One region of the Lysinibacillus sp. FSL K6-0075 genome, then DNA from elsewhere that is predicted to be linked to it. Evidence: predicted binding sites of a transcription regulator. Region 1 holds the regulator's gene; the other holds the start of a gene.
What was found. The regulator LexA, encoded in region 1, represses DNA repair genes until DNA is damaged. The targets are predictions, from matches to a motif close to CGAACATATGTTCG.
Positions count from the first base shown of each region.

Region 2: MHB65_RS16570 (carbohydrate kinase) is a predicted target of LexA. The motif match lies at 10,491-10,504, and genes of this name have one in related genera.

Region 1 covers NZ_CP151947.1:1,307,775-1,323,373, reverse strand. Annotated here, with positions in the region: gene dhaL (dihydroxyacetone kinase subunit DhaL) at 1-49, opposite strand, end outside; gene MHB65_RS06190 (dihydroxyacetone kinase subunit DhaK) at 62-1,063, opposite strand; gene MHB65_RS06185 (RpiB/LacA/LacB family sugar-phosphate isomerase) at 1,063-1,533, opposite strand; gene MHB65_RS06180 (MFS transporter) at 1,702-2,973, opposite strand; gene MHB65_RS06175 (alcohol dehydrogenase catalytic domain-containing protein) at 3,004-4,125, opposite strand; gene MHB65_RS06170 (DeoR/GlpR family DNA-binding transcription regulator) at 4,814-5,593, shown strand; gene MHB65_RS06165 (GolD/DthD family dehydrogenase) at 5,611-6,378, shown strand; gene tkt (transketolase) at 6,499-8,499, opposite strand; gene MHB65_RS06155 (DUF896 domain-containing protein) at 8,626-8,859, opposite strand; gene MHB65_RS06150 (GNAT family protein) at 9,047-9,580, shown strand; gene MHB65_RS06145 (DJ-1/PfpI family protein) at 9,582-10,115, shown strand; gene MHB65_RS06140 (helix-turn-helix transcriptional regulator) at 10,395-10,586, shown strand; gene def (peptide deformylase) at 10,579-11,154, shown strand; gene MHB65_RS06130 (recombinase family protein) at 11,185-11,850, opposite strand; gene MHB65_RS06125 (LysM peptidoglycan-binding domain-containing protein) at 11,847-12,161, opposite strand; gene lexA (transcriptional repressor LexA) at 12,328-12,945, shown strand; gene MHB65_RS06115 (gamma-glutamyl-gamma-aminobutyrate hydrolase family protein) at 13,053-13,775, opposite strand; gene MHB65_RS06110 (prepilin peptidase) at 13,809-14,561, opposite strand; gene MHB65_RS06105 (hypothetical protein) at 14,627-15,319, opposite strand; gene MHB65_RS06100 (hypothetical protein) at 15,316-15,599, opposite strand, start outside.
Region 2 covers NZ_CP151947.1:3,375,946-3,391,544, reverse strand. Annotated here, with positions in the region: gene MHB65_RS16620 (chorismate-binding protein) at 1-1,025, shown strand, start outside; gene trpD (anthranilate phosphoribosyltransferase) at 1,025-2,053, shown strand; gene trpC (indole-3-glycerol phosphate synthase TrpC) at 2,053-2,844, shown strand; gene MHB65_RS16605 (phosphoribosylanthranilate isomerase) at 2,841-3,455, shown strand; gene trpB (tryptophan synthase subunit beta) at 3,455-4,666, shown strand; gene trpA (tryptophan synthase subunit alpha) at 4,663-5,454, shown strand; gene recJ (single-stranded-DNA-specific exonuclease RecJ) at 5,623-7,941, shown strand; gene MHB65_RS16585 (adenine phosphoribosyltransferase) at 7,977-8,489, shown strand; gene MHB65_RS16580 (MarR family winged helix-turn-helix transcriptional regulator) at 8,528-8,986, opposite strand; gene MHB65_RS16575 (MFS transporter) at 9,172-10,422, shown strand; gene MHB65_RS16570 (carbohydrate kinase) at 10,537-11,628, shown strand; gene MHB65_RS16565 (pseudouridine-5'-phosphate glycosidase) at 11,633-12,547, shown strand; gene MHB65_RS16560 (bifunctional (p)ppGpp synthetase/guanosine-3',5'-bis(diphosphate) 3'-pyrophosphohydrolase) at 12,753-14,948, shown strand; gene dtd (D-aminoacyl-tRNA deacylase) at 14,982-15,422, shown strand; gene MHB65_RS16550 (DUF2642 domain-containing protein) at 15,495-15,599, shown strand, end outside.

The DNA.
Region 1 (15,599 bases):
CCACTATTTTCAATAAAAACTGTTTAAATTGTGTTACCGTGACTTCCATCTCGCTTCCTCCCTATCGCTGTACATACATTGGACAATCTGCTGCAAAATCAATGACTTCCATCAGCTCGTCATCTAATTGTGCAATGGATATAGATGCACCACCCATTTCTAAAGATGTGCTATAATTTCCCACAAATGAACGATGAATGTGAATATTTTTTGCTGTTAAAATTTGTTCAACACGACGGAATAAAATATATAGTTCCATATTCGTTGTTGAGCCTAAACCATTTACTAATACAGCTACTTTGTTACCGCTTTCAATTGGCATATCTTCTAAAATAGCATCTACCAATCTATCTACAACCTCGTCAGCCGTTTGAAGTTTACCTTTTTCAATACCTGGTTCTCCATGATGTCCTAAACCAATTTCCATCTCATCCGCTTCTAATTCAAAGCTTGGCTGACCTGTTTGTGGTAGTGAGCACGGTGAAAGACCAACACCCATTGTACGTGTCACATCGTTCATTTTATTCGCAACACGCACAACCTCTTCTAAACTATAGCCCTTTTCAGAGGCAGCCCCAGCAGCTTTCGTCACGAAAAACTCACCTGCAATACCTCGACGTTTGTGCTGTTCTTCCTTTGGTGCGGATGCAACATCATCTGTTACAATGACACATTCTACAGTAATATCTTCCTCTAAATCGGCAAGCTCTGCTGCCATTCCGAAATTCATTAAATCACCTGCATAATTTCCATAAATATAGACAACACCTTGTCCATTATCAATTTTTTTCGTTACCTCAACAATTGGATCTGGGGAAGGAGAAGCAAAAATATTCCCTACAGCTACACCATCTGCCATCCCATATCCTACATAACCCATAAAAGCAGGCTCATGACCTGAGCCACCACCAATTAAAACACCCACTTTTTGGCTTTCTTCACGAACAGCAACTAAAGCACGTTTATTTTCTGCTAATTGCTGTACATAATTTGGAAAGGCTTTTACATAGCCTTCAATCATTTCATCCACAACATTTGCAGGATCATTCATTAATTTTTTCATTATCTATGTACACCCCCATCAATATAACTTTGTTCTTGGTTCATAATTTGTTGTACTTTACGCGCGGAATTACCACCTGGAAAAGCCGAATTCAAATAGATTTCTACTACTTTTTTTGCTGCTTCTATGCCAATTACTTTTTCACCTAAAGTAATAATTTGTGCGTCGTTACTTTTACAAGCTCGTTCCGCTGAATAAACATCATGTGTTGTTGCTGCACGAATCCCTGGTACTTTACATGCCGCAATCGCCATACCTAGCCCTGTACCACACACTAAAATGCCTCGATCTAATTGATTGTTCATAATAGCTGTGCCTACTGTGAACGCAACACCTGGGTAATCAATTTCTGTACAATTGTCTTTTGAACCATAATCAATCACTTCATGACCTAATTCTTCGGTAATATATTGTTGCAAAACTTGTTTCAAATGATGTGCATTATGGTCTGAACCTAAACCAATTTTCATTATACAATTTCCTCCTACTTGTCATCTATATATATTTGGTATTTTCTGATAAATATAATATTATTCTCACACACAGATTTTCGTTTGTCAATTTTTATTTTCGTTCATTTTCGTTTATTTTCGTTTTTAATTATATAAAAAGGATATTCTTTTCGAATATCCTTTTTATCAATGTCCTGTTACTACCTCTTTCGGTATATCGGTTTGTTTAGAGCCTTTTGGCAGACGAACAAATATCATCAACCCAGCACTTATAATATGCATAGTAACATATGCCCAAATAACACCAACAGCACCAAAACCACCGATTAAAGCACCTGCAACTGCTGGACCGAGAAATGTGCTTAAACCAGCACCCAAGTTAAGAATAGACATTGCTGCTCCACGGTTTTCTGGTGCTAATGATGGCACTAATGCAGAAAGTGGGACATACGCCGCTAAACAGGAGCCGAAGCACATAGCCACAATAATTGTCATCAGATAGTTAGCACCAAGGAAATACGGCACATAATAAAGACCTGCCATAAACACTGCACAACCTAAACCACCGATCCACATAACAGTACGCTGCCAGCCAATTTTATCGGCCACTGCACCCCAAATTAAATTGAAAATAACATTGCTTGCCCATAGAGCCCCATAAATTTGTAGCCATTGTGACATCGTAAATCCAGCATCAATCATATAGGCAGGCAAAAAGACTACTAATCCATATGCACCAGATGTATTAATAGCACGAACAATGCCACCAAGACCTACACGTGGCTTTTCAAATGCAATCGTGATGCCTTTTGTCATTTGCTTCATTGCTTCTTTAATTGTTAAATTTGTTTTTTGTACTTCAGGTTTGCAAAGGATAATACCAAAAACTGCACCGATTGCTGTAAAAATCAATGCACTCCAAAGCGTCATCATCTCGCCTAAAAATGGTAGTGCAAAACTTGAATAATAGGCCCCTAGCATATTTAGACCACCTGCAAATGATACCCAGAACCAACCAACTGCTGTTCCTAATCGCTCAATTGGAGCATAGTACGTAATCCATACTAAAAATGAATACGCAAATAATGGATAGCCTAGCCCACGTAATGCATATGTAGGAAGCATAATAGATAAATTCATCGTTGTAATACCTATTAATAAGAAAATCAACGTTCCTAAAACAAATAAACTCAATCCTATAATCATCATTTTTCTAGGACCATAAATTTCTGCTAACACACCTGAAAGCCAAGAAGCTATAGCTACAGCAATACCATAAAAACTAAGTAATGTAGCGACCTCCTGTACAGTCATTCCATTTTGGGTTAAATAGGTTGAAAGCCAACCTTGTTCTAAACCATCCCCAATCATAAATATCAGGACGCCTAAATAACCCATAAACATTTTTTTATCCATTCCTAGCTTACCAACTGATGTCGCCTGTAAATTTGATTGCATAATATCCCCCCTTGTCTAGCGTTTATCGGCCTATAAATTTGGGTTTAGTACTACTTTTAATGATTCCCGTCCATTTTTCACTAGCTCAAACCCTTTTTCAAACTCTTCAAGAGGTAGCATATGTGTCACAACGCCCTCTGTTGGTAAATCTCCATTCATAATTCCTTTGATAACAGGCTCATAGCAGTACGGCCCTAAATGTGAACCTAATACATCCAACTCTTTACGGTCTGAAATAATAGACCAATCCACTGTTACTGGGTCTTTAAACACACTAAATTCAACGAAACGCCCTAATTTACGAATTAATTTTAAACCCTGCTCGACAGATTTTTGTGCACCTGTTGCTTCAATATATACATCACAACCATAGCCATCGGTTAATTCATCAATAATGCCATAAACATCATCTTTCGCAGGATTTAGTACTATATCTGCACCAAATTGTTTTGCTAATGCTAAACGATCCTCAAATAAATCAAGAACAATTAATTTTCCTGGACCTGATTTTTTTATCGCACCAATCATGCCAAGCCCTAATGTTCCAGCACCTGCTAATACAACAACATCTTCTAATTCAATTTGTGCACGTTGAACAGCATGATATGAACAGGCATATGGCTCAATAAGAATGGCTTTTTCAATTGGTAACTCATTTGGAACATGGTAATTAATGCCCTCCTTTGTAAATTTCATATACTCAGCCATACCACCATTAACATTGTTTTGGAAACCATATAGATCATGCTTTTGACACATCCAATATTGACCACGCTTACAAAAGCGACATTTCTCACAAGGAACTATTTGTTCTGAAATTACACGATCACCGAGTTCAAAATCACCATCTACATTTTCACCAATTGCTACAATATGACCGATAAACTCATGACCAGGAATCATTGGTGCTTTAATGTATGCGGGCTGATCTTCATCGCCCCAAAAGCTTGGCGCACCGTCAAATGCTTTTACATCACCTGCACAAATGCCACATGCTTCTACCTTTATTAAAATTTCACCTTCCCCAATCTTTGGAACAGCTACTTCCTCTAAACGATAATCACCAGGTTCATAGGCAACAACTGCTTTCATTTTTGTTGGGATATTGTCAATAGATTTTGTCACTTTGTCTACTACTTGATTTGAACACATGTATTTCATCCTCCCATTATAAAAAAGCGTTTTCATTTTTCAGATTGTTTTTGTTTTTCTGTTTTTATCGTACCACCCAAACTTTCGAATTTCAATTTTTATTTTTATTTAATTTCGTTATCTATTTTTTACTTTCATTTCATTTATTTTTACGCTACTATGTAAAAGCAATATTTTTTCTGACTTTCTTAATTATCATATTGCTTGTAATTGTAATTTTCTAAATCCTATTGTTTTTACACTATCTAGGTATGATATGATAGTGAAAATAACGAAAAACAATAACAATATGCTCATCACTAAAAGATATGGTTGATATTTTTTCAAATAGTAATTAAAAGATAAGATCCTGGTCACAAAGGCGTTGCTACTATCGCATAGATATAATGTCATAGAACAACCTGATGTGCTTAGCGTGTGTTGCAAGCAAACACTTTCTTTTAGAGCCTTTACTTGTTCAGTGGCGTGGAGGGTACGACTTCAGCGGAAAGCGTCTCCCGCAACGGAAATGGACAAGGTTTTCCTATCATCTGTAAAATAAAGGCTAATCAACACACCTGAGTTCAAAGGAAACTTTACTCTATGTAAAAGAAGCAGCACTTACAAAGTATGCTAGCAGGGTGGCAGTCAACCCCACTTTATGGTGAAAAGCAAAAAATAATATTATAGAAAATTTATAGGTGATGTGATGAAAAAAATGTTTGCACAGGAACGTCAAAAAATAATTTTGGATAAATTAGTTCAACAGAATAGTATTACGATTAAGGAATTGGCTACTTCTTTAAATGTGTCGGAAGCTACTTTACGCACTGATTTAACAAAGCTTGAACAACAAAATCTGTTACGCCGAACGCATGGTGGTGCTATTTTAGTCGATACAGATGAACATGAAACAAGCTTTTCTACGCGTCAGCTCAAAAATAAAACTGAAAAAAATGCGATTGCACGTGCAGCTTTGCAAACGATTTCAGATAATCAATCTATCATGCTTGATGCCAGTTCAACTGCTTTGGAACTAGCCCACTGTTTAAAGGACTTTAATCATCGTCTAACAGTTGTGACAAGTGGCTTAAAAGTGGCAATGGAATTAAGTGATTCTCCTAATATTACTGTTATTTTAATCGGTGGAATCGTGAAGCAAGGTTCAAATTCATTAGAGGGAACACTTGGCGCAGAGATTTTAGATAAGATTCATGTAGATCGCTTATTTACATCTGCCAATGGTTTTAGTAAAGATGCAGGATTTACGGATTTTAGTGTTTATGAAGTTGAACTGAAAAAGCGCATGGTTCAAGCAGCTAAAAAAGTGACAGCCTTGCTTGATCATACAAAAATAAACCGTAGTTCTATTGCAGCCTTTGCCTCCATTGCAGATATTGATACATTCATTACAGATGAACCAGTTTCTGAAGACTATTTCGACCTTTTCCAAACGTATAATGTTGAACTGATTGTGGCAAAAAAATAACAAAAGGTGGGATTCACTTGAAGTTCAAAGGTTTTGATACAAATTTCGGCATTGAAAATAAAGTGGCAGTAATTACAGGCGGTGCAAACGGGATTGGCTATGCTATCGCTCAGCTATTTATTGAAAAAGGGGCATCTGTTGCACTTTTTGATTTAAAAGAAGATGTAGCAGCTATTGCAAAGGAGTTGCACCAGGAGCGAGCAATTGGTGTTCTATGTAATGTAACAGATAATGCAAGTATGGATGATGCCATCAAACAAGCCCATACTCATTATGGAAAAATTGATATTTTGGTAAACTGTGCAGGCATTGCTCTACTCGATGATGCTGAAAATATTTCTGATGACTATTGGCAAAAAACCATGGATATTAATGTAACAGGTACATTTAAAATGGCACAGAAGGTTGGCAATATTTTCATCGAACAAGGCACTGGAGGCAAAATTATTAACTTAGCCTCTCAAGCAGCCATTATTGCACTGGATAATCATGTTGCCTATTGTGCAAGTAAAGCGGCTGTGCTTGGTATTACACGTTCTCTTGCATTGGAGTGGGCACAATTTGATATTAACGTCAATGCAATTTCACCAACCGTTATTTTAACAGAGCTTGGAAAAAAAGCTTGGGCTGGTGAAGTGGGCGAACAAGCTATGAAAGAAATTCCACTTGGACGCTTCGGCTATCCAGAGGAAGTTGCAGCCATTGCTCTTTTCCTTGCATGTGATGCTTCCAATTTAATCACAGGTGAAAATATTGTGATTGATGGTGGAAATACCATTAAATAAAATTGCATAAAAAATACCTCTATCGTTAATTTAAATGAGGCAGTGGGAAGCTCGAATATATCGAGCTTCCCACTGCCTTTTTACTTTATAATGAAGATGTTTTTGCTTGTCTTCTTAATATTATTTGTTTAATGCTTTCACTTTTGCTACTACGTTTTCAACAGTGAAGCCGTATTTTTCCATTACTAATTCACCTGGAGCAGATGCACCGAACTTATCAATTGCTAGAACATCGCCTTCAAAGCCAGTATATTTATGCCAGCCGAAAGATGCCCCCATTTCAATTGCAAGACGTTTTGTAACAGCTTTTGGTAGAACAGATTCTTTGTAAGCGGCGTCTTGTTTTTCGAAGCGATCCATAGATGGCATAGAAACAACTGCTACATCTATACCGTCTGCTTTTAATGCTTTTTGTGCTTCGACAGCAAGCGAAACCTCAGAGCCTGTTGCAATTAAAATAGCATCTGCCACTTCTTTTGTAGCTGGAGACACTGTGTAAGCACCCTTTGCTACGCCCTCACGTACTGTTTCAATAGAAGCGTCAAGAACAGGTAAGTTTTGACGAGATAATACAAGAACAGTTGGTGTTTTTTCTGCTGCTACTGCAAGCTCCCACGCAACTGCTGATTCATTTGCATCCGCAGGGCGAATAACAGATAGGTTTGGCATTGCACGTAATGATGCAAGGTGTTCGATTGGTTCATGTGTTGGACCATCTTCCCCTACTGCAATCGAATCATGTGTGAATACATATGTTACAGGAAGACCCATTAATGCAGATAGACGAATTGCAGGACGAACGTAATCAGAGAATACGAAGAATGTACCACCGAATACATTTAAACCACCGTGAAGAGCCATTCCGTTCATAGCAGCACCCATTGCAAATTCACGAACACCGAACCAGATGTTACGTCCAGCATAGTCGTCTGCTGAGAAATCTCCTGCACCCTTCATCGTTGTTTTATTGGAGCCAGCAAGGTCAGCTGAACCACCAAAGAATGAAGGTGTTTTCTTCGCAATAGCATTAATTGCATCGCCTGAAGAAGAACGAGTTGCTACAGATTTACCAGCTTCATATACAGGTAACTCAGAAGCAAAGTCTTCTGGTAATTCACCATTCATCGCTTTCTCGAATTGAGCTGCTAACGCTGGGAATTCTTCTTTGTATGCAGCAAATTTTGCATTCCAAGCTTCCTCTGGTTGTGCGCCTTGCACTTCAGCAGCCGCATTAAATGTATCGTAAACTTCTGCAGGAATTTGGAATGGTTCATGTGCCCACTCATAGGCAGCCTTCGTTAAGACAACTTCATCTGTACCAAGTGGTGCACCGTGAGAATCTGCTTTACCAGATTTATTTGGAGAACCAAAACCAATCACTGTTTTCACTTCAATTAATGTTGGCTTGCCAGTTGATTTTTTCGCTTCCTCAATAGCAGCATTAACAGCATCTACATCTGTACCATCTGCCACTTTTAAGTAATTCCAGCCATAAGATTCGAAGCGTTTTTGCACGTTTTCTGAGAATGACTTTTCTAAGTCACCATCTAAAGAAATATCATTAGAATCGTAAAGCACGATTAATTTTTCAAGTTTTAAGTGACCAGCTAATGAAATAGCTTCTGCTGCTACACCTTCCATTAAGTCACCATCGCCACATAGCGCAAATGTGTAGTGGTCAACAATGTCATGACCTGGTTTATTGTAAGTAGCAGCTAAATGGCGCTCAGCCATAGCCATACCAACAGTCATAGCGATTCCTTGTCCAAGAGGACCAGTTGTTGCCTCTACCCCTACTGTATGACCGTATTCAGGATGTCCTGGTGTTAATGAATCCCATTGGCGGAAGTTTTGAATTTCTTCCATTGGTAAACCATAGCCTCCAAGGTGCAGTAAGCTGTATAAAAGCATTGAACCATGGCCTGCTGATAGTACAAAACGATCACGGTTAAACCATTTTGGATTTGCTGGATTATGGCGTAATTGTTTTGTCCAAAGCGTATAAGCCATTGGCGCTGCCCCCATTGGTAAACCTGGGTGACCAGAATTTGCTTTTTCAATAGCATCGATTGACAAAGTTCGGATAGCATTAATTGCTAAAAGATCCGCGTGTTGAGTCATTATATTGTGACATCCTTTCTCGTCCTATATATTGTTCTTTTACAGTTTAGTCAACATTGCTTTAGAAAACAATGCTTTTGTTATACTATTTGCGTTTTCATACATACTTTATTGAATTGTGTCACATTAATTTAGAAATTTATTTTTTTGTGCTTGTTTTACCTTCTCAGGAGTTACATCATTTCCTTCTGCATCTACCACTTTAACGTTTTCAATCGTATCTCGCATAGTTGCTCTAAACGTATCTAAATACTCCTTGCGAAGCGCTGTTCGCTCCTTTGCTTCTTCCTCTGTTAATTGTCCGCTTTTTGCTTTAGCAGATAATTCATTAATTCGGTTAATTTTTTCCTTTGATAACATGGTTACACACCTTTCAGTACCTAGCTTAATGACCTCAGTATGCAAAGTATAGCATGGTTTCCCTTAAAATGCAGTTATACCAACCCTTAAAAACACTTCTTAGCCATTATTTACATGACTTCCAGAAGTTAGAGGTGTATAACTAATAATAAAAGGAAAAATTTGATAGATATTAGGAGGAGCTATCATGAACATCACAACACCTAGATTACTTATTCGAACATTTGAAGCCTCAGATTGGCAGGCCGTTTATAGCTATATGTCCGACAAAACGGTCATGCACTATATGCCAGAGGGTGTGTTGAATGAAGATCAGGTTCAAAATTTCATAACAGAGAATAGCAACGAGCAAGCAAAACATTTCGCCATTGTTTTACGTGAACAACAGCGAGTCATTGGTCATCTTGTTTTCCACAAATACTTTGGCGATCATACGTATGAAATTGGATGGGTTATGAATCCTGCCTATCATTATCATGGCTATGCTTCTGAAGCTGCTCAGGCCCTATTAGATCACGGCTTTAATAAAATGAAACTTCATCGAATTATTGCCACATGCCAGCCAGAAAATATCGCTTCTTACCGAGTCATGGAAAAAATCGGGATGCGCCAAGAAGGATTTTTTAAAAAATGCATACCTCATGGAGAGACTTGGTGGGATGAATACTATTACGCTATTTTAGAGGAAGAATGGAACGATTTAAAGGTAAGAGGTGTATGAAATGAAGAAAACTGCGGTGTTATTATACCCACAATTTAGTGAATATGAATTGAGTGTTGCTTTGTCCATATTAATGCAAGGCGGTAAACCCATCATCACACTTGCATCGAATACCAAACCTATCAGAGGAGAATCTGGTTTAAATTGTATAGCTGATTTATCCGTGAATGAGGTAGAGCTTGACGATATTGATAGTCTACTATTACCAGGCTGTATGGATATTTCTACATTACAACTTGAAGAGAGCTTACTAGACTTCATTCATCTTCTATCTGCAAAAGGAGGAATGATTGCAAGTATTTCTAGCTCCCCTTACCTATTAGCAAAAGCAGGGGTCTTAAAGAACAAAAAATATACAGTAGGACTACCTTTAGATGGCATGGAGCAGTTAGGATGCTTTGAACTTCATAACTATTCAGATGAACTAGTGGTACAAGATGGAAATATCATTACAGCAAGAGGAAGAGGTTTTATTCCTTTCGGTATTTGTTTCGGGCATGCGTTAAAGCTAAATTTTGATGAAAATTGGTATTAAGTGATGATTTAAAACCCAAATGTCCAATTAATCGGGCATTTCATGTTGTTGAAAAAGATGATGTCATTAGTAGAATGAGAATTTTTAACAAGGCTGTGGGGTGATTTCCGTTCCGTCTGTGTGCTACAAGAAAGCAAGCAGCCTGCAATGGAAATCCATTTCTCCCCTTCAATTGACTGTTTTGTTTTTCACACCAAAAAATGTCCAATTAGTTGGACATTTTTTAATTCTTATCTTACGATATATGTCTAATACTTTGGACAAAATGGAGGAATAATTCTGAAGAACATCATCAAAATTTTAAGAAAAAAATTAGGCATAACACAAGCTGCTCTTGCAAAAGAGTGTGGAGTTGTGAGACAGACCATTAATAGTATTGAAAATGATAAATATGATCCGACCCTAGAATTAGCTTTTAAGATTGCTAAGGTTCTCAATAGCCGAATTGATGAGGTGTTTATCTATGACTAAATTTCACCCAAATTATATGATTACAATGAAGGACTTCGTGAAAGAACACTCAGCAATTTTAAGAAAACAAACTCAAGAAGTATCGATACCCGTGACCAATGAGGACCGAAATACCCTCCTAGCCATGCTACAATATCTGAAAAATAGCCAAAATCCAACGCTAGCAAAAAAATATAAGCTTCGCCCTGGGAGTGGGCTCTCTGCTAATCAAATTGGCGTAGATAAACGAATGTTTGCTGTACTCTTTGATGACCAAGAAATGATGCTGATTAACCCTAAAATAATGAGTCATTCCCTTAATATGATTTATCTACCGGAGGGAGAAGGCTGTCTATCTGTAAATCGACCTGTCCCTGGTTTTGTACCGAGATATGAGAGAATTAAAGTCAAAGCTTACGACATCGATGGACATGAAATCATTGTACAGTTACAGGGCTATGGGGCCATCGTTGTACAGCATGAAATCGATCATTTAAATGGCATCATGTTTTATGATCGAATAAATAAAGAGCACCCTTTCCAACTGCCTAATCATGTTATCATCGAAAGCTTTTCTTCGCTTCAGTAGTTTTTTACAGAAAAAAAATTAGCAGGAATATTATTTTCCTGCTAATCTTTCTTGGTGCTCTTGGAAACGACGATGTACAGTCGCCTTACTTACCTCAAATCCTAACCCTCTAAGCGTTATAGAAATTTCTTCAAAGGTAAATCCACGTTTGCGGAGCTTCACAATTTCCTCTACAGGTAGATCTTTTCGCTCCTGCCCCTGCGGATTACCTCGGTTCGATAAATTATTTTCTGGACGATAGCCGTTTTCTACAGCACGTCGCATACCTCGTCGAATTTTAGCATTATGGATTCTACGCTGATACTCCTCTACAATCGCTAAAATTTCAAGCAGCATCGTATCCATTTCATTTAATTGAACTGGGCCTGCATCACGCATCGAAAAAACGTCAGTTGCTGACTTTTGTAATAAATGTAATACAGCCATCCTTGCATTGCCTCGTCCTAAACGAGTTTCATCTTGGACAAAAAGAGCATTAATGTTCTTATCTTTTATAAAATCAAGCATTTCTAGTAAGCCTTCACGTTCTACATCATAGCCACTATGTTGATCTTTAAACACGCCCTTCACCGCATAGCCTTGCTCTTTAGCATAGCGCAGCAACTCTTCCTGCTGGCGCTCTAATGAGGAGCTTTGTGTTTCTTTTTCAGTACTTACGCGACAATAGACAACAGCCGATAGTTGATTATTTATCATTGTTCATTTCTCGCAATTTCGATAGTATTGATGGGACTGGCTTGATCACTCACTACAGGAATAACTAGAGATTTTCCCGCTACAATTTTAATATCTGCTAGTTCATTTTCCGTTTTTACAAGCTTTATCCAATCATCAGTACTCATTTTACCACGATATTGCTCAGCTAACGACCACAAGCTATCTCCATGTTCAATTTGAATTTCTGCGTAACTAACTTTTCCTGGATCAGTAATGTAAAGGTATGCTGCAAATAGTAAACAAGCTCCTATTAAAATTGAGATATGTGTGTTTTTCTTCAACCATGTCATAATCATTACCCCTTTTTAAGAATGTTTGTTCGGAATGTATGTTCCCATAATAAAGCGAACAAACGTTTTTGTCAAACACTTTTCGAACCTATGTTTGCATACATGTTCGCATTCTGTTATACTATCAAATAAGTAGAATGATATTAGAAAAAAGAGGTGAGCACGCATGAAAAAAGTTTCGAAAAGACAAGAGGACATTTTAGCTTTCATTAAGGAAGAGGTACGAGCTAAAGGATATCCACCATCAGTACGTGAAATTGGTGAAGCAGTTGGACTTGCTTCCAGTTCAACTGTTCATGGACATTTAGCTCGATTAGAACAAAAAGGCTTTATTCGTCGAGATCCAACAAAGCCACGCGCAATTGAAATTTTAGAGCCTGAAGAATCCATTCAAAAGCAACAGGTGATCCATGTCCCACTTGTCGGGAAGGTTACAGCTGGTTCTCCAATTACAGCAATTGAAAATATTGAAGAATACTTCCCATTACCCGATACGTATGGCACAAGTGAAGATCAATTGTTCATGCTAGAAATCATGGGGGAATCAATGATTGAAGCTGGGATTTTAGATGGAGATTTAGTCATTGTCAAACAAAAGGCAACAGCTAATAATGGGGATATTGTTGTAGCTATGACAGCTGAGGATGAAGCAACTGTAAAACGTTTCTTTAAAGAGAAAAACCATTTCCGTTTACAACCTGAAAATTCTTCTATGGAACCTATTATTGTCGATCAAGTTTCGATTTTAGGACAAGTTGTAGGTCTTTACAGACGTGTACATTAACGATTAAAGCAGGTTTTGAGGATTATGTTCCTTCTAAGAGCATGTATCCTCTTTTTTACGCAAAAAAAGAATCCATATACGATTGGATTCTTTGTATAATGCCCCTTCTAAGCTTCCTTCTTAAATTTTAAGCTCGCTTCAATAAAGGCTGAAAATAGCTTTTGAGCACTCTCATCTCCTGCTATGGCTAGTTCCTCAGGATGCCACTGAACAGCCAAGCAAAATGGCATCTCCTCATGAACTACCGCTTCGATAATACCGTCGCTGGATTTTGCTGCTACTTTTAATTTTTCTGCTAACACATTCACCGCTTGATGATGAAATGAATTCACTGCAATCTTCTCTTGTTCAACGATAGTCGCTAATAGATTGTCAGCAATAACCTGTACAGAATGAGTAGCTACAGCTCGACCTGATTGCTGCGTATGTTGGAGTAACTTGTTACTAAAATGGTCACTATCAATGTCCTGATATAAAGTACCACCTAATGCAACATTTAATATTTGAATCCCTCGACAAATACCGAAAATAGGCATTTTCCGTTGGAATGCAGCTTCAATTAAGGCTAATTCAACCGTATCTCGCGCTGGATGAATTTTTCCAAGCTTTAATGAAGGCTCGGCCCCGAACAGAAATGGATGCACATCATGGCCGCCCGATAACATTAAACCATCTGTCATGGCTAAAATCTGTGCTGCCTCTTCTTCTACTCCAATCGGAATAATCAGTGGAATTCCACCTGCTTCAATAATGCTTTTGCTGTAAGCAGCATTTAATCGAGAGGATAAATCATCCTCCACAAAGGCTGTAATACCAATAATCGGTTTCACTTGCTTCCCTCCACATTCTTGAAGATTAAACAATTACCAAAAGCCTAAATACCAATTGATTAATAGATCGCCATAGAAATAAACAATGACTGCGGCCAGTGCAATAGAAGGCCCAAACGGAATGGGTGTTTTTCTCCCCTGTTTGTTCTTCGATAACACAGTAAATCCGACAATCATACCAATAACAGCAGCTAAAAACAGCGTTAACAGTGTATCAATTGTACCCAGAACGAGACCAATTAAAAAGAATAATTTAATATCGCCTCCACCCATGCCACCGTTCGATAGCACAGCAATTATATATAATATGCCAAAACCAACAACAGCACCCACAAGAGAGTCCCACCAAGGTGTTAATGGTGATAGAACTCGTCCAATAGCAAGCAAGGGTAAAAAGAATAATAGCACCTTATCTGGAATCTGCATATAGGCCAAATCTGACACTACAATGATGACTAATAAGGAGATAAAAACGAAAGCTACTATTAATTCTATGCTCCAGCCTAGCCGCCAATAAGCAAAGGCAAATAATACACCTGTCATTAATTCTATGACTGGGTAAACCCAAGAAATTTTGTTGCCACAACTCCGACATTTTCCTCCTAAAAATACATAGGACAATACTGGCACTAAATCAAGCGCCGTTAGTCGTCTCTGGCATTTCGTACAATGGGAAGGAGGGTGTACAATCGACTCCTTCTGCGGTACACGTAAGCCGACAACATTATAAAAAGAGCCAAAGACAAGTCCAAATAAAAAAATAAAGATCGTATAAGCCATTTCCAATTTTATGTCCTCCTAAACCAATAGGCGCCCATACAAATGAAGTATGGTGCGCCTATCAATAAAGTTTATTGTTGTTCTTCGTAATAGAACGTCGTCACTTGCACTGTTGCCTTTAACGTAAGATCTGCATCTTTCTCTAGCTGTTCCTGCTCTCCAGGTAATTTAAATTCAATCTTATCGGTTTTCATCACGCGCTCTAATTGTTCAACCTCCTGTAAAAAGCTTTCAAGCGAATTAAAATCAAGCGCCCCAACCTCTAAGATAAAAGTAATGAGCTTTAAATTAGCTGGTAAAGAGTCCTTTGAAAGAGAAGCAATCGGTGTAGTGGTCTCCTTGTTCTCCTGATCACCATTGACCTCTGCTTCAGCCTGTTCTAACATATTGAGCTCATTCGATACATCTGAAGGTGTCACAGTGCCATTCTCACCCTGGACAGTTAAAGACTGTATACGAGTTCCTGTCACCTCTTCAATCTCAGCCAAATCGAGAATTATCTTTTCAACGGCTCTTGTTGCAGGTAGCTTTTGTCTTAGCGTTAATATATTAATAGTAGGCTGTCCCTGCTCCTTGTCCAATTGAGCGAGTTGTTCTTTGACACTAGCTAATCCTTGCTGCACCTGCAATACACTACGCTCTTTTTCATTCACTTCATTCAATTTTGGTGATAGCAAATAATAATACAGCGCAAATAAAATAGCAGCTATCAGCGCAAGCAATAAGATGATGGATGAATTTTTACTACTCGTTAATTTATTCATGAGCGTCGTCCTCCAGCTAAATACATAAAGTCGATTGTCGCTGTAATAGACACTGAATAGCGCGGTACTTCTTTAAATTTTTGTTGGGGTGTTAATTCCCTTTGTTCCCCTAGCTCTATATCAAAGTTTGAGACCGTGTTAATTTGAGCGTCTGTAAAATAGCTACTCATTAAAAGTCGCTCCACATATTTCGATATATCTGTCATCGTTTCAAAATCTACTTCAATGTTTACCGTATTCTCCCCGAAAACGTAGCTACGTAAATACGAATGAGTTGGTA
Region 2 (15,599 bases), 2.1 Mb from region 1:
CAGGTGGTGCCGTTGGATATATAGGTTTTGGCGGCACAACGATGTTCGTAGACAAGAAAATAGAATTGCCTGATGCTCATTTTCATGTGTATGAAACAATCATTGTATTCGATCATCAAACAGATGAAGTGACATTGATTCATACAAATATTGATGCAGAAAAACAACAACCTGATTTGGAAGAATTAGCTCAACAAATAGTAAATGGGCAGATCAGTGACGAAGCATCTTATCGTTATCAACCGCTTGATGCTACAACAAATGAGTCATTTGCAACGGTTTTACAGACAATGCAAGCCAATTTACATGATGACATAACAAGGATAGTTCTGCCGAAGCGTGATGTAGCCAACTTTCAAGGTGATACGTTGGCTTTGTATAGACAGCTGCGCAAAAAAAAGCCTGCAGCTTATCTGTATTATGTAGAATTTGAGGATCATGTTGTGTTAGGTACTTCTCCTGAAAGTCTAATCCGAGTAAAAGGTGAAAGAGTTATTGCGACGCCTACAGAGGGAACATGCCCACGAGGGGAAACAAAAAATGAAGATTTAGAAAATGAACGCCAATTATACAACCATGCGAGCATTAGACAATCGCATGCACTTCTTGTTAGTGCTGTTCAGCAAGAATTACAGTCGGTTTGTTTCCCGGATTCTGTTCAGGTCATGGAGGCTATGCGTATCCAGAGGTCAAAAAAGGCACTGCATATGACATCTAGGATTGAAGGAAAGCTTTTACCAATGCTGCATGCCCTTGATGTTTTAGCAGCAACTATATCACCAAGTTCAGCAACGGATTTTTCGCATACAGCTGGTAATTTTGGTGCTCTTGGCTTTATTGGGTTTAATGGTCATTTGGATTTTGCCTTAACAGGGCAATCTATCGTGATTAATCAGGATACTATGCATATGCAATCAACAATAACTATGACGAAGTATACAAATGTGGAAAACGTTTTACAAAAAGTGCAAGCGGAAGAACAGGCATTTTTACAGTTATTGGTGAACAATGGAGGGCGAAACTAATGGAGCAATTACAACAGAAAGTACTGCAGGGAACACATCTCATATACGAAGAAATGTTGCAGGCAGCCCAATGGTTGTTTCAGGATGACACACCTAAAGAAGAAATGGCCAGCTTTTTAACAGCTTTATCTGCGAAGGGAGAAACTGCACATGAAGTAGCCGCATTAGCAACCATTATGCGATCTTTTGCTCTCGATGTAGCCGTAAAGGAAGATCACTATATGGATAATTGCGGTACAGGGGGAGATGGTCTTCATACCTTTAACATTAGTACAGCTTCTGCTTTCGTGTTAGCTGGAGCAGGTGTCAAAATTGCCAAACATGGGAACCGTAAAATCTCTTCCTCCTCTGGTAGCTCAGATGTGTTAGAAGCACTAGGTATTCATACAGCAATTACCATCCCACAAACAGTCGATTTGCTAGAGAGAGAGGGAATCGCTTTTATTTATGCACCGAATGTCCATCCGAAATTAAAAAGAATTGGTGAAGTTCGCCGTTCATTAGGTAAACCAACGATCTTTAATCTTGTTGGCCCTTTAACAAATCCAGTCCCATTGTCCACACAATTTACGGGCATTAATCGACCGAATTTTGTCATGGAATATGCCTCAGTCTTACAAATGCTTGGACGTGAGCGGGCCATTGTCGTTTCCGGACCACAAGGCTTAGATGAGGCTTCATTAGCAGGGCAAAATACATTGGTTTTAGTAGATAAAGGGGATCTAATTCCCTTTTCCCTAACTGCCGAAGATATCGGTCTTCAAACGGCACCTTTAGAGGCCATCCGTGGTGGCAATGCAGATGAAAATGCAGTGATTATGCAAAAAATATTGGCTGGGGAGCAGAGTCCTTATTTAGATACGGTAGTATTAAATGCTGGTATCGGCTTATTTGGGTATGGTCAAGCAGAAACCATTAAAGAAGGTGTAGCCATGGCAAAGGAAAGTATTTTTAGTGGGCGAGCACGACAAAAATTAGAAGCGGTTGTTACCTATAGCAAGCAAATTAAAGAAGTGGAGGTAGGGTAATGAATATACTCAATAAAATTTTACAGCAAAAGAAGATCGAGGTAGGCGCTTTATTAGAGCAGCCAGATCCTTTAGCAAATTTTACTGAAACGCCACGTCCATCATTAGTTGAGACATTGCGTCAAGCCCATACACTACAAGTCATTGCTGAAATGAAGCGTGCCTCGCCTTCCAAGGGATTAATTGCTGGTGGGGCAGACCCAGTTGCTCAAGCACAAGTCTATGCACAAGCAGGAGCAGCAGCTATTTCAGTCTTAACAGACAAGGAGTTTTTTAAAGGCTCCTTTGAAGATTTAGCAGCAGTTGCTCGTGCAGTCGATACGCCTCTTCTTTGTAAGGATTTTATGATTGATCGGGTGCAAATTCGATTTGCGAAGGCAGCAGGTGCATCCATTATTTTATTAATTGTAGCGGCTTTAACAGACGATGCCTTACGTGATTTATATAGCTATGCAACGGGCTTAGGCCTAGAAGTTTTAGTGGAAGTGCACGATCGTGTGGAGCTTGAACGTGCACTTGCAGTAGATGCAAAGTTAATTGGCGTGAATAATCGAGATTTACGTACCTTTGAAGTAAGCCTAGAGCGCACAAGAGAAATTGCCGATGTGTTTCCATTTGATGAGGAGCGAGTATTAATTAGTGAAAGCGGTATTTGGTCAGAAGAAGATGCGAATCAAGTAGCCTTAATGGGGGCTAGTGGTGTCCTTGTAGGTGAAGCATTAATGCGGAGTGGGGATGCGGGGCAAGCACTACGCCAATTGCAGGTAAGTAAGGAGGGGGCATCAGTATGACAAAGGTCAAAATTTGCGGATTACAGGAACAAGCACATGTTAAAACAGCGATTCATGCTGGTGCAGATGCTGTAGGTTTTGTTTTTGCACCGAGTAAACGTCGTGTATCCATTGAGCAAGCCCAACAGTTAGCGAAACATGTACCACAAGGCGTTTTGAAAATAGGTGTCTTTGTCAATCCAACGCCAGCTGAATTAAAGGAAGCGGTAGAGCGAGTGCCTTTAGATTATGTGCAATATCATGGGGAGGAAACGCCAGCATTTATTCAGGAGCAAGGCTATCCTGCCATCAAGGCATTGTCGATACGAGGACAAGAGGATGTTCAAGCGGCTGCTAACTATCAGGTAGATTATTATTTATTCGACGCGCCTGGTACAGAGTTTAAAGGCGGGAGTGGTCACACTTTTGATTGGACACTGCTTGAGCAAGTAGGTATTCCGAAAGAAAAGTTACTATTAGCGGGTGGTCTCAATGTAGACAATATTGAAGCAGCTATTTCAGATGTAGGTCCTTTTATGGTGGATGTATCGAGTGGTGTGGAAACAGATGGAATCAAGGATTCTACCAAAATACAAGCATTTTTACAGGCAGTAAAGAGGGGGAGCAGATGATGGGAATATCAATAGCAAATAGTGTACCGACAAAGGAAGGACGTTTTGGGCAATTTGGCGGACGGTTTGTGCCAGAAACATTAATGACAGCTCTGCTAGAATTAGAAACTGCCTATGACGAAGCATTAAAAGATCCAGTATTTACAGAGGAGCTGTCCTATTATTTAGAGGAGTATGTTGGACGTGAAACACCGCTCTATTACGCAGAAAATTTAACAAAGGCACTAGATGGAGCAAAGATTTATTTAAAGCGTGAAGATTTAAATCATACAGGTGCACATAAAATTAATAATGCGATTGGGCAAGCACTTCTAGCCAAACGCATGGGCAAAAAGAAAATTGTTGCTGAAACAGGTGCTGGTCAGCATGGTGTAGCAACGGCCACTGCATGTGCATTATTAAATCTTGAATGTGTTGTTTTTATGGGTGCAGAAGATATCAAACGTCAGCAGTTAAATGTCTTTCGTATGGAGCTGCTTGGCACAAAAGTTCAATCGGTGGAAAGTGGTTCTAAAACATTAAAGGATGCTGTGAATGCTGCACTACGCTATTGGGTGACAAATGTTGAGGACACCCATTATATTTTAGGCTCTGCCTTAGGTCCACATCCATTCCCGAAAATTGTCCGAGAATTTCAGCGTGTCATCGGGGTAGAAACAAGAAAGCAAATCATGCAAAAAGAGGGTCGTTTACCAGATGCAGTTGTTGCCTGTATTGGAGGCGGCAGTAATGCAATCGGTATGTTTCATCCATTTGTTGATGATGAATCAGTTGCCTTATACGGTGTGGAGGCGGCAGGAAGTGGTCTTGACACTGGGAAGCATGCAGCGGCCATCGCAGGTGGACAATTAGGTGTATTGCATGGCGCCTACATGTATTTATTACAGGACGAAAACGGCTTTGTCCAAGAAGCTCATTCTATTTCGGCTGGGTTAGATTATCCAGGGAAAGGGCCAGAGCATTGTTACTTACATGATATTGGTCGAGCACAATTTGACTCCATCACAGATGCTGAAGCACTGGAAGCCTTACAATTATTAAGCCGAACTGAGGGGATACTGCCTGCGCTTGAAAGTTCTCATGCCATTGCTTACACAGCAAAACTTGCAAAGACTATGTCAAAAGATCAGATCATTGTGGTGTGCTTATCTGGTCGAGGAGATAAAGATGTCCACACAGTTCGAGCAGCACTAGGAGGGGATGTTAAATGACGACTTTACAGCAAGCGATTGAACAAGCAAAGGTTGCAGGACATAAAGCTTTTATACCTTATATCATGGCAGGTGATGGAGGGCTAGAGACCATTAAGCCGACTATTTTAAAACTGCAGCAATTAGAGGTAACAGCTATTGAAGTAGGGATTCCTTTTACAGATCCTGTCGCAGATGGTCCAACGATTGAACGAGCAGGGGAACGGGCACTAGCAGCCGGTGTGACATTAAGAAACGTATTACAAACACTTGCGTCATTTAAAGATGAAATAACAGTGCCTCTTGTAGTCATGACTTATTTCAATCCAGTGTTAGCGTATGACTTAGAGGCCTTTGCGCAAGCCTGTGTAGCTGGGGGAGTGAAGGGATTAATTGTACCAGATGTCCCATTGGAAGAAAGTGAGTTGTTACGTGAGGCATTAAATCCATATGGCATCGATGTTGTGCAACTCGTCTCATTAACAAGCCCACCTGAGCGAATCGCTCGTATTGCTTCAGCAAGTCAGGGCTTTGTTTATGCAGTGACCGTCAATGGCATTACAGGCGCAAGGTCGCGTTTTGCCGATAATTTAGAACAGCATTTTGCAAGCCTACGTCAAGCAAGTCCAATTCCAGTGCTTGCAGGCTTTGGCATTTCAACACCCGAGCAAGTGAAAAAGATGGGGGCTTTGGGAGATGGCGTGATTGTCGGTAGTGCCATTGTCACAGCATTGCATGAAGGGGATTTGGCAACAGTGGAAGCATTGGTAGCCGCTTCAAAAGGTATGTTAGAGAAGTCTACTCTTTAGAAAGAGTAGGCTTTTTTGTAATGATGTGGATAGAATGCTGTAATTGGCGGATAGATATGGAAAAGGGACGGATAGAAATTAAAAAGTAATGGATAAAACTATCAATCTGACGGATAGTGCGTAACCTATAGAAATTCGGTATAATAGCTTTCGTAAGGAAGTGAGAAGATGATTCTATCGAAAAAAAGATGGCAGGTGGAGCGTCCAGACGCAACACTTGTACAAGCATTACAAAATGACTTACAACTTTCTGCGATTGCAGCAAAAATTTTAGCAGCACGAGGCTGCGAAACAACAGCTGACGCAGAAAGCTTATTAAATATGACTGAGGCAAATATCCATGATCCATTTCTTATGCATGGTATGGCTGAAGCAGTGGCACGAATTGAACAAGCACTAGATAATGGTGAGAAAATTTTAGTGTATGGTGATTATGATGCAGATGGTGTGACAAGCACAACCGTTATGTTACATGTTTTACTAGATCTAGGAGCGGACGTCTCCTTTAAAATTCCGAATCGTTTTATCCATGGTTATGGTCCGCATGAAGCCCTATTTCGGGAGGCCTATGAAGAGGGTGTACAGTTAATCATTACAGTGGATAATGGGATATCTGGTATCGAGCCTATTCGAGTAGCGAAGGAGCTTGGCATGGATGTCATTGTGACAGATCACCATGAGCCAGGTGAGGAGCTACCGCCAGCAGATATTATTCTTCATCCTCGAATACCAGAAGGACAATATCCGTTCGGCGAGTTAGCGGGAGTAGGGGTTGCCTTTAAGCTGGCACATGCTCTATATGGTGAACTACCAAGCCATTTAATTGAATTTGTGGCGATTGGCACTGTAGCAGATTTAGTCCCTTTGGTGGACGAAAATCGTTATCTCGTGAAGCGAGGTATACAGGAAATGCGCCGTTCTCTTAGCCCGTGGGTACAAGCGATGTGTGACATAGCCAGTACAGAGCAGACAAAAATTACGGAAGAAACGATTGGCTTTTATTTTGGGCCGCGATTAAATGCCGTTGGTCGACTTGGTGAAGCGGCTCCTGGCGTGGAATTATTAATGGCAGAGGATAATGCTAAAGCAACCGCATTGGCAAAACTGTTAAATGCCTGCAATACCGAGCGCAAAGATATTGTGAAAAGTATTACGGATGAAGCCATTGCACTGATTGAAGCAGATGAAAAAGTCGGCAATTCCTTAGTTCTTGTTGTTGCTGGCGAGGGCTGGAATGCAGGTGTTGTGGGAATTGTAGCCTCACGTCTCGTTGAACTGTATTATCGTCCAACGATTGTGCTGTCACTCGATCCCGAAAAGGGCACAGCAAAAGGCTCTGCTCGAAGCATTGAAGGATTCCATCTATATAACGAACTAGCTAAAAATCGAGATATTTTACCGCATTTTGGTGGACATCCTATGGCTGCAGGTATGACCTTATCATTAGAGCATGTGGATGAACTACGTACGCGCTTGGATGCGCAGGCCAGAGCCTGCTTAACAGAGGAGCAATTAACACCGATTGTGCATATTGATATTCCGCTCAGCATTGACGAAATTTCAGCAGATGCTATTGAGGAAATTTCAACGTTAGGCCCGTTTGGCACAGATTTCCCGAAGCCTGTTTATGTGCTTGAGGATGTAGAAATCGCCTCCATGCGTAAAATTGGAGCGGCCGAGAATCATATTAAAATGGAAATAACAAACGGCTATGACAAATTGGATAGTGTTGGTTTTAATAAAGGGCATTTACATGATGAATTAACGTATGGCATCAAAGTTTCCTTTATAGGCGATTTGCAAATTAACGAATGGCAGGGCCGTAAAAAAGCCCAATTTATGATCGAGGATGTCCAAACAACAGAATGGCAACTATTTGATATTCGTGGTATCCGCCAAACAGCTCGATGGCTGAATACGGTACCGAAGGACGAGGCACAGTTTATCGCCTTTCGTCCAGAAACGATGACCTATTATCAATCATTAATTGGTGCACCTATTACATTGGTTGACCCAACCCTTTCAAATATTGAACAAAGTGATTACATCGTGCTCTTAGACTTGCCACACCATGTTCAAAAGCTAGAAGACATTTTACAGAAGACAACACCTTCACGTATTTATGCACATTTTTATATGCCTGATTCGCAATACTTTAGTGGTTTACCTACTCGTGAACAATTTGCTTGGTATTATAAATTCTTGAAAAATCGACCAGCCTTTCCGCTTGATATGCATATTGCAGATTTAGCGAAGCATACGGGCTGGCCATTAGAAACATTAAAATTTATGACACAGGTGTTTTTTGAGCTTGATTTTGTTAAAATGGAGAGTGGACTGACGACTGTCAACGTGAATGCCCCAAAACAAGCACTAACAGAGGCACCGTCTTACAAACAACGTTCAGAACAGATTGAAATGGAGCAAAAGCTTGTCTATGCTCCTTATATAGAATTAAAACAATGGTTTGATGAACGATTAACATAAACGGACGTATAACGTTTCGTAGGAGGAGCAAGAACATGGATTTAAAGCAATACGTTACAACGGTTGAAAACTGGCCAAAAGAAGGCATTACTTTTAGAGATATTACGACAATTATGGATAATGGATCTGCTTACAAATATGCAACAGATCAAATTGTAGAATATGCAAAAGAAGTGGGAGCTGAAATTGTGGTTGGCCCTGAAGCTCGTGGGTTTATTATCGGTTGCCCAGTTGCCTATGCACTTGAAATTGGCTTTGCACCTGTTCGTAAACCAGGTAAATTACCACGTGAGGTGATTAGTGCGGACTATGGTCTAGAGTATGGAAAAGATACATTAACAATGCATCACGATGCGATTAAGCCTGGTCAAAAGGTGTTAATCTGTGATGATTTACTAGCTACTGGGGGAACAGTTGAAGCAACAGTACGTTTAGTGGAACAATTAGGTGGTCAAGTAGTCGGCTGCGCATTCCTAATCGAACTTTTAGAATTAAATGGTCGCGAGAAGCTTGGCGATTTAAATATTAAAACACTTATTCAATATTAAGAGCATTGAAAAAGCGCCCTACACTGTGGGCGCTTTTTTTATACTTCGTCATATGCTTGAATAATTTTTTGCATTGTTCGCAAGGTATCGTAGAAATCTGCGTATTTTTCGGTTCCAATATCCTCGATGATTCTATCTTGAATTCCTTGCCAAATAGGTGCGGCTTCATGTAGCTTTTCTAAGCCTTCCTCAGTGAGCGTAATTTTTTTTGTGCGAGCATCATTTGTATCTCGCTTTAATTCAACATAGCCATGTTGCTTTAATAGATTAATATTACGTGTTACAGTGGTTTGATCGAGTTGTAATATTTCACCTAAACGGCTGATTGACACAGCTTGTTGAAGGTCGATATGTGCAAGCATCGAATATTGTGTAACTTTTAAACCAGTAGGCTGTAGTAGCTTATCATATAATTGCGTGACAACCCTTGTTTTCTTTCTAAGGTTTGCACAAACACATATTTGTGTATAATCAATATTTTTAAGTTGATTCTTCATCGACAGTACTCCTTTGAAGGGATTCTACTTATTGTTAGTATACACCCAAAAACTAGAAATTACTTCTTGACAGCTTTATGAACGATTACTATCATTATACATGTATATACATATAAATGAAATGAATAGACTTAAACATGTATATACATGTTTTGCGGTCTATCATAAGAAAAGAAGGTGTTAGGGTGAAGCGTGTTCATTATAGTTGGTTTATTTTGATCGTCACATTTTTCTCGATTATTGTCGCAGGGATTACGATGTCATCATCTGGTGTGTTTATCGATCCCCTTGAAAAAGAATTTCACTGGGATCGTTCAACCATTGCTTTAGCTTTCGCTGTAAGTTTGTTTTTATATGGCATATCTGGACCATTTATGGCTGCACTACTTGAAGTCATTGGCTTAAAGAAAATGATGCTCAGCGCCATGGCCACTTTAGTAGTAGGAATGACTTTAACATTTTTGATGAGTCAATCTTGGCAGTTAATCGTTATTTGGGGAGGCATTATTGGTCTTGGGGCGAGTCTTTTTTTAACGGTGCTTAGTCCATATGTTGCGAATCATTGGTTTGTAAAACGCAGAGGGTTAGCAGTTGGTATTTTAACGGCAAGTACAGCCACAGGTCAGTTAATTTTACTGCCAGTGCTAGCTATCATCATCGAACACTATTCTTGGCGATGGGCTATCGCATTAATGCTACTCCTTAGTACAATAATGTTCTTCATGATTGCTATTTTTATTAAAAATAAGCCCCAGGATATTGGTTTGACACCTTATGGACAAGAAGAGACTATAGAAGAACATCCAATACAGCAAAAAAAGAATCCAATAAGCATGGCTTTTTATGGTTTATTAGAGGCGATTAAGGTTAAAGCGTTTTGGTTACTAGCAGGCAGCTTTTTTATTTGTGGTCTATCGACAAGCGGATTAATTGGTACTCATTTTGTCTCTTATTGTATTAGCTTTGGTGTTCCTTTAGTTACCGCTGCATCACTTCTTTCCTTTATGGGCGTTTTTAATTTATTAGGCACGACTGCCTCTGGCTGGTTATCTGATCGCTTCGATAATCGTTGGTTATTGTTTTGGTATTACATGTTAAGAGGCGCTTCTCTTTTATTACTTCCTTATGCACTCGCGCAAGGGTCTTTTGTTTTACTAACGATTTTCACCATCTTTTATGGACTAGATTGGATTGCTACTGTGCCACCAACCATCAGTATGACACGACAAATTTTTGGTATGCATAAAAGTAGTATTATCTACGGCTGGATATTCGCCTCCCATCAAGCAGGAGCGGCGGTTGCTGCGTATGGTGGAGGGTTGATTTATAAATTTTTTAATTCCTATACGTGGGCTTTTTTCCTTGCAGGGATGTTTTGTGCAATGGCCAGTTTATTCGTCATCATTGTTAAAAAGCAAACACCCCAGCAAGCATAAACAAATAAAAGTTGAACCTCGGTATGATGAGGTTCAACTTTTTTAATAAAGAATCTTTTGACATAATACAAACAAAAGTTTATAATATAAACAAATATAATAAAAGGTGATGCTATGAATGAAAGAGAACAGGCGGTGCTTGCTTTAATTCGCCAGAATCCGTTTATGTCTCAGCAAGAAATGGCAGATACAATGAATCTGTCACGTCCCGTGCTTGCTAATTTAGTGTCTAGTTTAACGAAGCAAGGAAAAATTGTAGGTCGTGCTTATATTTTACCCGAGGAAAATGAAATTATTTGCATCGGTGGAGCTAATTTAGACCGCAAATTCCATGTAAAGGGCAATGTTCAATTTGGAACATCTAACCCTGCCAGTTCTTCCTTTAGTGTAGGTGGCGTTGGTCGAAATATTGCTGAAAACTTAGGCAGATTAAACCACCAAGTGACGTTACTAACAACGGCAGGGAAAGATGCTGATTGGCAAGTGATCCAAGAAGCTTCGGAATCCTTTATGAATCTACGTTATGTAGAGCAGCTAGCAGAGGCTTCTACGGGTTCTTATACTGCCATAATGGATGAACAAGGTGAGCTAGCACTAGCTGTAGCGAATATGGAGGTTTATGACCTTCTGTTACCTAGCTTGTTGAAAAAACATGAAACAATGCTAGTGAACGCGGGATGTTTTATTTTGGATTTAAACTGTCCAAAAGAAACAGTGGCATATATCCAGCAAGTAGCCATTGCTCGTGCTATTCCACTTGTTATTGTGCCGGTATCTTCGCCAAAAATGAATCGACTACCTGAAACATTACAAGGCGTAACTTGGTTTATTTGTAACACAGATGAAGCGGAAACGATTGTTGGACATAAAATTGAAAACGCTACCCATTATGAAAAAGCATTACAACAGCTTCTACAACTAGGTGCTGAACATGTCATTATCACGGCTGGCAGTAAGGGCGTTTATGCAGCATCTACAACGATTGCGCCTCATCAATTTGCTGCCAAAGTGATTGACAAAATTGAAGATGTAACAGGAGCAGGAGATGCCTTTGTCAGCGCTGTCATTCACAGTTGGTTGACTGGACAATCTTTTGAGACATGTATTGATGCTGGATTAACCAATGCAAAAAATACATTGGCATCTCCTTATACAGTAAGACCTGAATTATCAGTAGATTTGTTGAAAAATGAAATGGAGGAATAACAACATGAAAGAATTCATCGTATTATCAGAAGAAGTAAAAGCAGGACAAGCAAAAGGTCTACCAATCGTTGCATTAGAATCAACAATTATTTCACACGGTATGCCATACCCACAAAACGTGCAAACTGCGCGTGAAGTTGAGCAAATTATTCGCGATAATGGTGCAGTCCCTGCAACCATTGCATTAATTGATGGAAAAATTAAAATTGGTCTATCAGATGAAGAACTAGAAATGTTCGGTAATGCTCAAGGTGTTGCGAAAGCTTCACGTCGTGACTTAGGTTACTTACTAGCAACGAAAAAATTAGGTGCTACAACAGTTGCAGCGACAATGATCTGTGCAGAGCTTGCAGGTATTGAAATCTTTGTAACAGGCGGAATTGGTGGTGTACACCGTGGTGCTGAAACAACAATGGATATCTCTGCTGACTTAGAAGAATTAGCACAAACAAATGTTGCCGTTATCTGTGCGGGCGCAAAATCAATTTTAGATATCGGTCTTACACTAGAATATCTTGAAACAAAAGGTGTGCCAGTGGTTGGTTATGGTACGGATGAATTACCAGCATTCTACACACGTCAAAGTGGTTTCGATGTAAACTTCCAATTGGATACACCTGAGGAAATTGCAGCAATGCTATCTGCGAAATGGCAATTAGGCTTGAAAGGCGGCGCAGTCATTGCAAATCCAATTCCTGAGGCGGAAGCATTAGAGCATACATTTATTACAAACATTATTGAAAAAGCTTTAGTTGAAGCGGAAGAGAATGGCATTCAAGGTAAAAACGTTACACCATTCTTACTTGGCAAAGTTAAAGAATTAACTGAAGGTAAAAGTCTTGATGCCAATATTGCATTAGTGAAAAACAATGCAGTAGTCGGCGCGAAAATTGCTGTAGCTTACAATCAATTACATTAATCCATTTGTCGAAACAAGGACTCTTTGTGACGTGAAGTCGCAGAGGGTCTTTTTTATTAAAAAGAAGAATATTTTTTCCATTTTTCGAACTGTTCACGAGATTAACTAAACTAAATGATACAGTCTCTTTACAATAGGCCACAATATTTTATACAATTAAGTTTATATCTAATCTGAAAAATTTGACGAGCAAGGTGGACATGTTATGGCGAAAGAGCAAATTTTGACTCCTGAGGACGTTTTTGAGTTAGTCAAATCCTACATGAATGATGAAAATGTCGCATTCGTGAAAAAAGCATATGAATTAGCAAGGGATGCCCATATTGAGCAATTCCGTAGCTCTGGTGAACCGTATATTATTCACCCAGTACAAGTAGCAGGTATTTTAGCTGAATTACAAATGGACCCAGAAACTGTAGCGGCAGGTTTTTTACATGATGTTGTCGAAGATACGGATTTTACGCGGGATGATTTGGTACGTGAATTTGGCGAAGAGGTAGCTGTGCTTGTTGATGGTGTTACCAAACTAGGGAAAATTAAATATTTATCAAAAGAGGCGCAGCAGGCTGAAAATCATCGGAAAATGTTTGTGGCTATGGCACAGGATATCCGTGTCATCCTCATTAAGCTAGCAGACCGTCTTCATAATATGCGTACGTTAAAGCATTTACCTGCTGAAAAGCAACGACGTATTTCAAAAGAGACGCTAGAGATTTTTGCACCACTTGCACATCGTCTTGGAATATCGACTGTAAAATGGGAGCTTGAAGATACAGCACTGCGCTATTTAAACCCACAGCAATATTATCGTATTGTCAGTCTGATGAAGAAAAAACGTGATGAACGTGAAGCTTATTTAGAAAATGTGATGGCTGAGATGAAATCACAACTGAATGAGGTTGAAATTGACGCAGATGTCTATGGTCGACCAAAACATATTTACAGTATCTATCGAAAAATGGTGCTACAAAAGAAACAGTTTAATGAAATTTATGATTTATTAGCCATTCGTGTTCTTGTCGATAGTATTAAAGATTGCTATGCCGTATTAGGGATTGTGCATACACTCTGGAAACCAATGCCAGGGCGCTTTAAAGACTACATTGCTATGCCAAAACAAAACCTGTACCAGTCCCTGCACACGACCGTTATTGGACCTTATGGTGACCCATTGGAGGTACAGATTCGCACGAAGGAAATGCACAAAATTGCAGAGTACGGGATTGCAGCACACTGGGCGTATAAAGAAGGCAAAAACGTCGATCATCAAAAGCAGAATGTCGATCAAAAATTAACATGGTTCCGCGAAATTTTAGAGTTCCAAAATGAATCTTCCAACGCAGAAGAATTTATGGAATCCTTAAAATTTGATTTATTTTCTGATATGGTTTATGTATTTACACCTGAAGGCGATGTCATTGAATTACCAGCAGGTTCTGTTCCTATTGATTTTGCTTATCGTGTCCATTCAGAAGTCGGAAATCGTACGATTGGGGCGAAAATCAATGGGAAAATGGTACCGCTTGATACACCATTAAAAACAGGTGATATCATTGAAATTTTAACTTCTAAACAATCCTTTGGTCCGAGTCGCGATTGGCTAAAAATAGCACAATCCTCTCAGGCGAAAAATAAGATTAAGCAATTCTTTAAGCGACATCTACGTGAAGAAAATATTATCAAAGGTAAAGAAATGATTGAAAAAGAAATCCGTGCGCAGGATTTCGATTTAAAGGAAACAATGTCTTCTGAAAACCTCAAACGTGTATGCGATAAATTTAACTATACAAATGAAGAAGATTTGTATGCGGCAGTTGGCGTGAGTGGCATTACTGCGCAGCAGATAGTAAATCGTTTAGCAGAAAAACGTCGTAAAGAGCGTGAGCAGGAAGAAGCTTTAGAGAAAATTGAACAAAAAATGAAAAATCCAATTCCACAAAAACGAACGGAATCCGGTGTTATTGTAAAGGGCATTGACAATATGCTTATTCGACTTTCTCGTTGCTGTACACCTGTTCCTGGTGATGATATTGTAGGCTTTATTACGAAGGGTAGAGGTGTTTCTGTCCATCGTGAGGACTGTCCAAATATTCAAATAGAGGATGAGCAGGAGCGCTTAATTGAAGTGGAATGGGAGCATGGTGTCATTCCTGAGAAAAAAGAATATCCAGTCGATATCGAAGTATCAGCCTTTGATCGACCTGGTATATTAAATGAAATTATGCAAATTGTTAGTGAGACAAAAACAAATATTTTGGCAGTCAGTGGTCGTGCTGACCGTGATAAAATGGCAACAATTCATTTAACAATTTCTATTTCAAATATCTCACATTTGCATAAGGTTGTTGAGCGAATTAAACAAACACCTGATATTTATTCAGTGCAGCGTGTCATTAACTAATTGATAGGCAATATAGAATTGGGGTTTTAATACATGAAAGTAGTATTACAGCGCAGTAAAGCTGCCTCTGTAACAGTGGACGGAACTGTTACAGGAGCGATTGATCATGGCTATGTTCTTTTAGTGGGGATTACACATGAAGATACACATGAGGATGTTGCCTATTTAGCAAAAAAAGTAGCCAATTTACGTCTTTGGGAAGATGCAGATGGAAAAATGAATCATTCGATCTTAGAGCATGGAGGCGCTATTTTGTCCGTCTCACAATTTACGTTGTATGGGGATGCAAAAAAAGGGAATCGTCCAAGTTTTATAAATGCAGCTAGACCAGAAGCAGCTGAGCCACTGTGGGAGGCCTTTAATCAAGCATTACGCGAGCAAGGCTTACATGTGGAAACAGGTATTTTTGGTGCAATGATGGATGTAGCACTAATTAACGATGGTCCAGTCACAATTCTTCTAGAGTCAAAATAATGGAACGTTTCCTATAATTCCTTCATATACTAAAGAGTATGGTTAGTTTTATAGGAAGGGGTGTCTATGAACATGACGCAGACGAGAAGTATAACCAACCCATATTTATACGAAACGCTTAACATGATGATTGGTCAGGCAGTAGTTGTGCAAACAGAAAAAAATATTCAAAAAGGT